2 regions of the Shewanella sp. Choline-02u-19 genome follow, and region 2 is predicted to be linked to the other one. Evidence: predicted binding sites of a transcription regulator. Region 2 holds the regulator's gene; the other holds the start of a gene.
The links. Region 2 encodes sigma-54, which starts transcription at its own class of promoters, with help from an activator protein. Its sites were predicted from a motif close to GTTGGCACGNNNNTNGNNT; they were not measured.

Region 1: CXF83_RS19570 (nitric-oxide reductase large subunit) is a predicted target of sigma-54. The motif match lies at 1,773-1,791, and genes of this name have one in related genera.

The regions. Positions count from the first base shown of each region.
Region 1 is NZ_PJBE01000013.1:2,958,415-2,962,021, forward strand. It holds gene hldE (bifunctional D-glycero-beta-D-manno-heptose-7-phosphate kinase/D-glycero-beta-D-manno-heptose 1-phosphate adenylyltransferase HldE) at 1-435, opposite strand, end outside; gene CXF83_RS19565 (LpxL/LpxP family Kdo(2)-lipid IV(A) lauroyl/palmitoleoyl acyltransferase) at 555-1,481, shown strand; gene CXF83_RS19570 (nitric-oxide reductase large subunit) at 1,838-3,607, shown strand, end outside.
Region 2 is NZ_PJBE01000013.1:3,106,853-3,110,459, reverse strand. It holds gene ptsN (PTS IIA-like nitrogen regulatory protein PtsN) at 1-354, opposite strand, end outside; gene hpf (ribosome hibernation promoting factor) at 357-644, opposite strand; gene CXF83_RS20265 (RNA polymerase factor sigma-54) at 675-2,186, opposite strand; gene lptB (LPS export ABC transporter ATP-binding protein) at 2,324-3,055, opposite strand; gene lptA (lipopolysaccharide transport periplasmic protein LptA) at 3,052-3,600, opposite strand.

The DNA of each region.
Region 1 (3,607 bases), 150 kb from region 2:
ATCGACATTGTCTAACTGTGAAATGGTTTTTGCTAGCAGCGCATCACTTTCTACTTTCGAGTAACTCTCTTCAAAATCCAAACGCAGCAATTGCTGATTGCGCGACATCACTCGTAGTTTAGTGATCGTCGGCTTGCCAGCAACTCGATGCCAATTAGGCTCAACGCCGAATGCTTGCACACCAATGGTCAATGCGTCAGCCGTTTCGTCAACACCGACGATGCCAGCAAGACTCGCTGCGCCGCCTAGCGTGGCAATGTTAATCGCCACATTCGCCGCGCCGCCAGGTCGATCTTCAATCTGTTCGACTTTAACAACGGGGACGGGTGCTTCAGGAGAGATACGCGCAGTCGTGCCCGCCCAGTAGCGATCTAACATTACATCACCAACGACGAGTACCTTGGCGTTTTCAAATGCTGGCAGAGAAATCTTCATAATGGCCGTGTGTTTTGCAAATTTACTGATGATTGTACCTAATTTTTAATGATTTTGAGTGAGTTTGAGTGAGTTTGCGTTAGAATAATGAGTAATTTTTCAATGTATTCGAGTTTTCCGTGGTAGAAAAAGCCCAGTTGTCATCTCATCTTTATCATCCTAAGTACTGGCCCCTGTGGCTAGGCGTTGCGATGATGCGCTTAACACAAGTGTTGCCATTACCTCTCCAAATGAGGATTGGCGCGGCTATTGGCAGAATTGCCATGAAGTTTGCCCGCAAACGGGTTAACACTGCCAAGCGTAATTTGCAGCTGTGCTTTCCTGATATGGGCGAAGCAGAACAGCAAACGCTATTACGCGAAAACTTTGAACAAACAGGCAAAGCGATCTTCGATACCATCAATGCATGGTGGTGGTCGGATGAAAAAATTCAACAACATATGAGTATTAAAGGTCAAGAGCATGTCGAGCAAACCCTGAACAGTGGCCAAGGGGTCATACTGTACGCCGTTCACTGCCTGCCTTTAGAGATGGGTGCTCGTATCTTTGGCCAGTTCCAGCCAGGAGTGGGCGTTTACCGACCGCATAATAATGCCGTAATTGAGTATCTGCAGGTCAAAGGTCGATTACGATCTAATAAAGCGCTGGTGCCAAAAAGAGATTTACGCCAAATGGTGCGTAGCTTAAGAGCCCCCAACGTCATTTGGTACACTGCCGATCAAGATTTTGGCCGTTCGAGTGCCACATTCATCCCTTTTTTCGCGGTTAAAGAAGCCGCCACCATTACCGGTGCCACCACACTGGCAAGGCTGGGTAAAGCCAAGGTTCTGCCCTTTTTTGTTGAACGAAACAGTACCGACACAGGCTATAACATCGAAGTCCAAGCGCCGTTAGAAGACTTTCCAGGCGAAAATGAGATTGAAGATGCCAAGCGGGGTAATCGAATTATTGAAGACATTATTTGCCGTAATAAAGGTCAATATATGTGGCTGCATCGACGTTTTAAGACCCGCCCAAAACCTGAAGACCCGTCCTTATATAAATAACCCCCTAGCCCTTTGCAGCATTTGCAAAGGGCTTTGTTTAGCTCACTTTCGTTCAACAAGTAGCCCTTTCTACATTCTCATACTCCAATGTCCTCATGCTTAGCCATACTCGACATTCTCAGCCCGATAAGTATTTATTTCCACACGATTTCCTACGTCGATTACTTTTCGAACGCCACGCTAATGTCAAAAAGACAGCTAGGTGTCATAAAGACACTTAAAGCGCTGTCCTTATGACATTATCACTATAAATAAAAACAACAATATCCTTTTAAAACAGCAGCTTCAACTATTGGCATGCTATCTGCTATAGCAAGCTACGCCTGAATAATAATACCGTTGCGCTAAGAGGACTTATGAGCAAACAAAGACTAACGGCAATTGCACTACTACTGGTGCTAATTGCTTCATTTACTGTACTACTGAGTATTGGTAGTGAAATCTATCGAGAAAAGCCGCCAATACCGACAGCTTTTGTTGATAGCCAAGGACAAACACTATTTAGTCAAAATGACATCGAACAAGGACAATTGGTTTGGCGCTCTATGGGGGGGCATCAACTGGGTTCTATATGGGGACATGGTTCATATGTTGCTCCAGACTGGACTGCAGACTGGTTACATAAAGAAGCTCAGGCTTGGCTAGATATCACCGCAAAGCAGCGTTTCAAGATCCCGTTTACGCAACTAAATACCCAGCAACAAGCAGGACTAGAGCAAGGCTTGCGCGAAGATATTCGCCGTAATACGGTTGTTGAGCAAGCTAATGGTGATACCTATATCACTCTTTCAGACACGCGTATTGCAGCCATTAAACAGGTAGAGCAACATTATTTAGCGCTATTTGGTGATGACCCAGAGTTATCATCTCTTAGAGAACAATATGCAATGAAAGAGGGTACCGTTCCGAGCTTAGATCGCCGTGAAAAGCTCAATGGTTTTCTATTTTGGGGCGCTTGGGCTGCAATAACAGAACGTCCAGATGCCGATTATACCTACACCAATAACTGGCCATTCGATCCACAAATTGGTAATACGCCAACGTCAGACAACGTGGTTTGGTCAATCTTAAGTTTTGTGACTCTTATTGCGGGTATTGGTGCATTAGTCTGGCATCACGCGAGCTGTAAACATGACAGTTTGCCAAAGCCTGCCGAACAAGACCCACTCTTCTTCACTAAACCCACTAAATCACAACGCGCTGTAGGGAAGTACTTCGTTACTGCGATAGGCTTGTTTCTATTGCAAATATTACTCGGAGGGATCACCGCACACTACGCGGTTGAAGGGCAAAATTTTTACGGTATTCCACTGTCAGAAATTCTCCCTTACTCCGTCACGCGTACTTGGCATACACAACTTGCCGTATTCTGGATTGCAACGGTTTGGTTAGGTACAGGTCTTTATATTGCCCCTGCATTATCGGGCTATGAACCTAAGTTCCAACGCATCGGTGTAAACGTACTTTGGGTTGCACTTCTGGTGGTTGTGCTCGGCTCTATGGCAGGGGAATGGATTGGTGTTCAGCAGTATTTTGACCTAGACATGAATTTCTTATTCGGTCATCAAGGTTATGAATATATCGATTTAGGCCGAGTGTGGCAGATATTACTGCTGGTAGGATTATTGATCTGGCTTGCCCTTGTGACAGCAGCAATGCGTCCCGCGTTAAAAGTTAAAGGCGAGATGCGCCCGGTTATTTGGGTACTGTACGCCTCGTGTGTAGCGATTGGTTTATTCTATGGTGCTGGCCTATTTATGGGTAAGCATACCAACCTTGCGATTGCTGAATACTGGCGCTGGTGGGTGGTTCACTTATGGGTAGAGGGGTTCTTCGAAACCTTCGCTACCTCTGTTGTCGCCTTAATGCTTGTGCGCCTTGGACTTATCCGTGCTCGCAGCGCAAATGCAGCGGTACTCTTCACCACGGTTATTTTCTTAACCGGTGGTTTAATCGGCACCTTGCATCACTTGTACTTTACCGGTACGCCAACCTCAGTGATTGCATGGGGCGCGATTTTCTCGGCTCTAGAAGTGGTACCACTGGCACTGATTGGTTTTGAAGCGGTTGAAAGTTATCGCTTACGTGCAGCAAGCCCTTGGATGATCCGTTACAAGTGGGCGATT
Region 2 (3,607 bases):
TGAAGACAGCGTCGCGAGATGTTGCTCACATTGATCTGCGGGCACTAACAGGGCAAATAATATATCAACCGGTTGCTTATCTATCGAGTCAAAAGATATCGGTGTTTCACATTTGATTAATATGCCCAATGGATGGTCAATATTAGCCAATCTCCCGTGAGGGATTGCTATACCGTTGCCTATACCTGTGCTACCCATTTTTTCGCGAGCCAACAGGCTTTCGAAAATCTCTTGTGAAGAAAGGGTAGGGTACTGGGCAGCGGCAATATCGCTGATGAGTTCCAGTACTTTTTTCTTACTGCCCGGAGTGGCACAGGTAGTGCATTCCGGCTGCAGGATGGTACATAGTTCCATCGTTAGTGTTTGGTCAGCTTCTCTTTGTGTTTAATAACCTGACGATCTAATTTGTCGATCAGGGAGTCGATTGCGGCGTACATGTCCGCATGTTCCGAAGTGGCAAAAACTTCACCTTTTTTCAGGTGAATTCGTGCTTCGGCAATCTGTTGCATTTTTTCAACATTCAATATGACGTGCACATTATTGATCTGATCGAAATGACGTTCAAGCTTTGTAAATTTTTCTTCAACATAACTGCGCAGTGACGCAGTGATTTCAATGTGATGCCCAGTAAGGTTAATTTGCATAGAAAGATTCCTCCAAGTGTATAATTTTAGTTATAAACTCTTGCGTTGGTTTGAGGGCGGGATCATCATTGCTTCGCGGTATTTCGCGATGGTACGTCGAGCAACTTTAATCCCCTGTTCTGCCAACAGTTGCGCCATTTTGCTATCGCTTAATGGTTTCTGTTGGTTTTCAGCTGCGACTAACTTCTTAATAAACGCTCTAATTGCTGTTGATGAGCACTCTCCACCGTCGTCGGTTCCGACATGACTAGAGAAGAAATACTTTAACTCGAAAATACCTCTAGGGGTATGCATATACTTTTGTGTGGTCACCCTTGAGATAGTGGATTCATGCATCTCTACGGCTTCAGCAATGTCGTTGAGTACCATAGGTTTCATGGCTTCATCACCATATTCGAAAAATCCCTGTTGGAACTTCACAATACAGTTGGAGACTTTTAGGAGGGTCTCATTACGACTCTCAATGCTTTTAATAAACCATTTAGCTTCTTGTAAGTGACTACGAATAAATTGGCCATCTGCTTGATTTTTTTGGCTACGAGCCATCGAAGCATAGTGTTGATTGACGTTGATTTTTGGCATGTAGTCGGGGTTGAGTTCAACCACCCAACGGCCTTTCTTTTTTGTCACTGAAACGTCGGGGATCACATATTCGTCTTTACTTCGCGTGACTGCCAGGCCCGGTCTTGGGTTCAAGGTTTGAATAAGCGTGATAGCATCACGCAGGTCATCCTCTTTGAGCTTAGTCTTACGCATCAATTGCCTAAAATCACGTCCAGCAATCAAATCTAAGTAATCTTTAATGAGCAGGCGAGCATTGTCTATATGGGGTGTTGTTTCTGCATATTGAGCTAATTGGATAAGCAGACATTCACTGAGATCTCTGGCTGCGACGCCGATAGGGTCGAAATGCTGCACGCGTTTGAGTACGGCTTCCACTTCGTCTATCTCGATCTCTGGATCGCCCATTGCTTCAAGAATATCTTCACAATTCTGAGTAAGGTAACCTCGCTCATCAACCGCATCAATAATGGCGGTGGCAATCGCTAGGTCATTATCAGAAAAAGGCGTTAGATTTTTCTGCCATTCAAGATGTTCGTATAAACCTTCAGTGGTTTCGCCTTGGAATGGCATATCATCATCGCGCATTCCGCCGGAGCTTGAATTCGAAGACACGGTATAGACTTCATCCCAAGTAGTATCCATTGGGAGTTCATCTGGCATTGAATCTTGCGTTAATGCATCAGAGGTGTCTACCGCAGCGCTATCCTGCTGTGGATCAACATCTGTGTTACTGCTGTATTCATTGTCGCTATCCGACTCTGAATAGCTGTCAGAGTCACTGGTGGTTCTATCTTCGTTGCTGATAGGCTCGCCATCGGATTGCTCTTCATCTAATTCAAGCAGTGGATTAGAGTCTAATGCTTGCTGGATCTCTTGCTGCAGCTCTAAAGAGGACAATTGCAAAAGGCGAATAGCCTGCTGTAATTGTGGAGTCATAGTTAGCTGCTGACCCATTTTGAGCTGGAGTGACGCTTTCATCTTACCGCTATTCCCTACACTGTAATTAAACGTTGAAGCTCGGTGATTTGACGAAGAGAGCTTAAAGAGTCAACACTTTGATTGTATTCATATACTTAGCTAATGCTATACAATTAAACCCGCATACTGTGGGTTAACTATAGCCTGAATTGTTCACCTAAGTACACTGCTCGAACCTGCTGATTATCTAATATCTCGGCAGGTGTGCCTTCTGCAATCAAATTTCCGTGACTTACGATATAGGCATGTTCACAAACGTCCAATGTTTCACGCACATTGTGGTCTGTGATCAACACCCCTAAGCCACGGCTTTTTAACTGTTCAATAATCTTTTTAATATCGATAACCGATATTGGATCAACGCCGGCAAAAGGTTCATCGAGTAGAATAAACTTTGGGTTGGCTGCCAGTGCTCGAGCGATTTCAACTCTGCGGCGTTCACCACCTGATAACGCCATGCCTTGGCTATCGCGGATATGGGTGATGTGAAACTCTTCGAGTAGGTGTTCAAGTTGCTCTTCACGCTGCTCGTTATTGATATCTTTGCGAGTCTGTAATACTGCCATGATATTGTCACGCACTGAGAGCTTTCTAAAGATGCTTGCCTCTTGTGGCAAGTAGCCAATGCCTTTACGTGCTCGGAGATGCATTGGGTCTAAGGTTAAATCATCGTCATCGATTAAGATCTGACCCTTGTCGCTCTGAACTAAACCAACAACCATATAAAATGTTGTGGTTTTACCTGCACCATTAGGACCCAATAACCCAACAATTTGCCCTGTTTTGACCGTTAAACTCACATCTTGAACAACGGCTCGGCTCTTATAACTTTTCGCTAAATTGCGTACGGTCAGCGTTTTTTGGGTCATTGCTGTTCCTGCTTTTTAATGGGTGCGGCTGGGGTTTCAGGCGTCTCTTCTTGATAAGCTTCAGGCTGAATGATAGTGATCACGCGATCATTACCTTTACCTGTACTTTCTGCGACTAATTTTTGTAGTCCGATATTGTACTTGATGCGGTTACCCGTGACTTGGCTGCCCTCTTGCTCCAAGGTTGCATTACCTAACAAGGTTAAGGTTCTTGTTGCCAACTCATAACGGATCTCTTTCGCACTTGCCATCGCCGGGCGGCCATCTTCCATCATTTGGGTATATGTCGCAGGATTACCCGTAGCCACGAGTATTTTTCCTGAGCTCGCTTCTTTGGAGAACACCCGTAATTCATCAGCCTTCATTTTAATTGAACCCTGAGTCACTTCTACAGGACCAAAAAAGATCACCTGATTATTTTTTATATCAGCTTCTTGGCTGGCAGCAGCAATTTTAACTTCTTGCTTTAAGTCATCGACTTGCGCGTAGCTACTAATGCTAAGCAGACACAACAGACCTGCAAGTATTGATTGATTGTATTTCATAACTTCC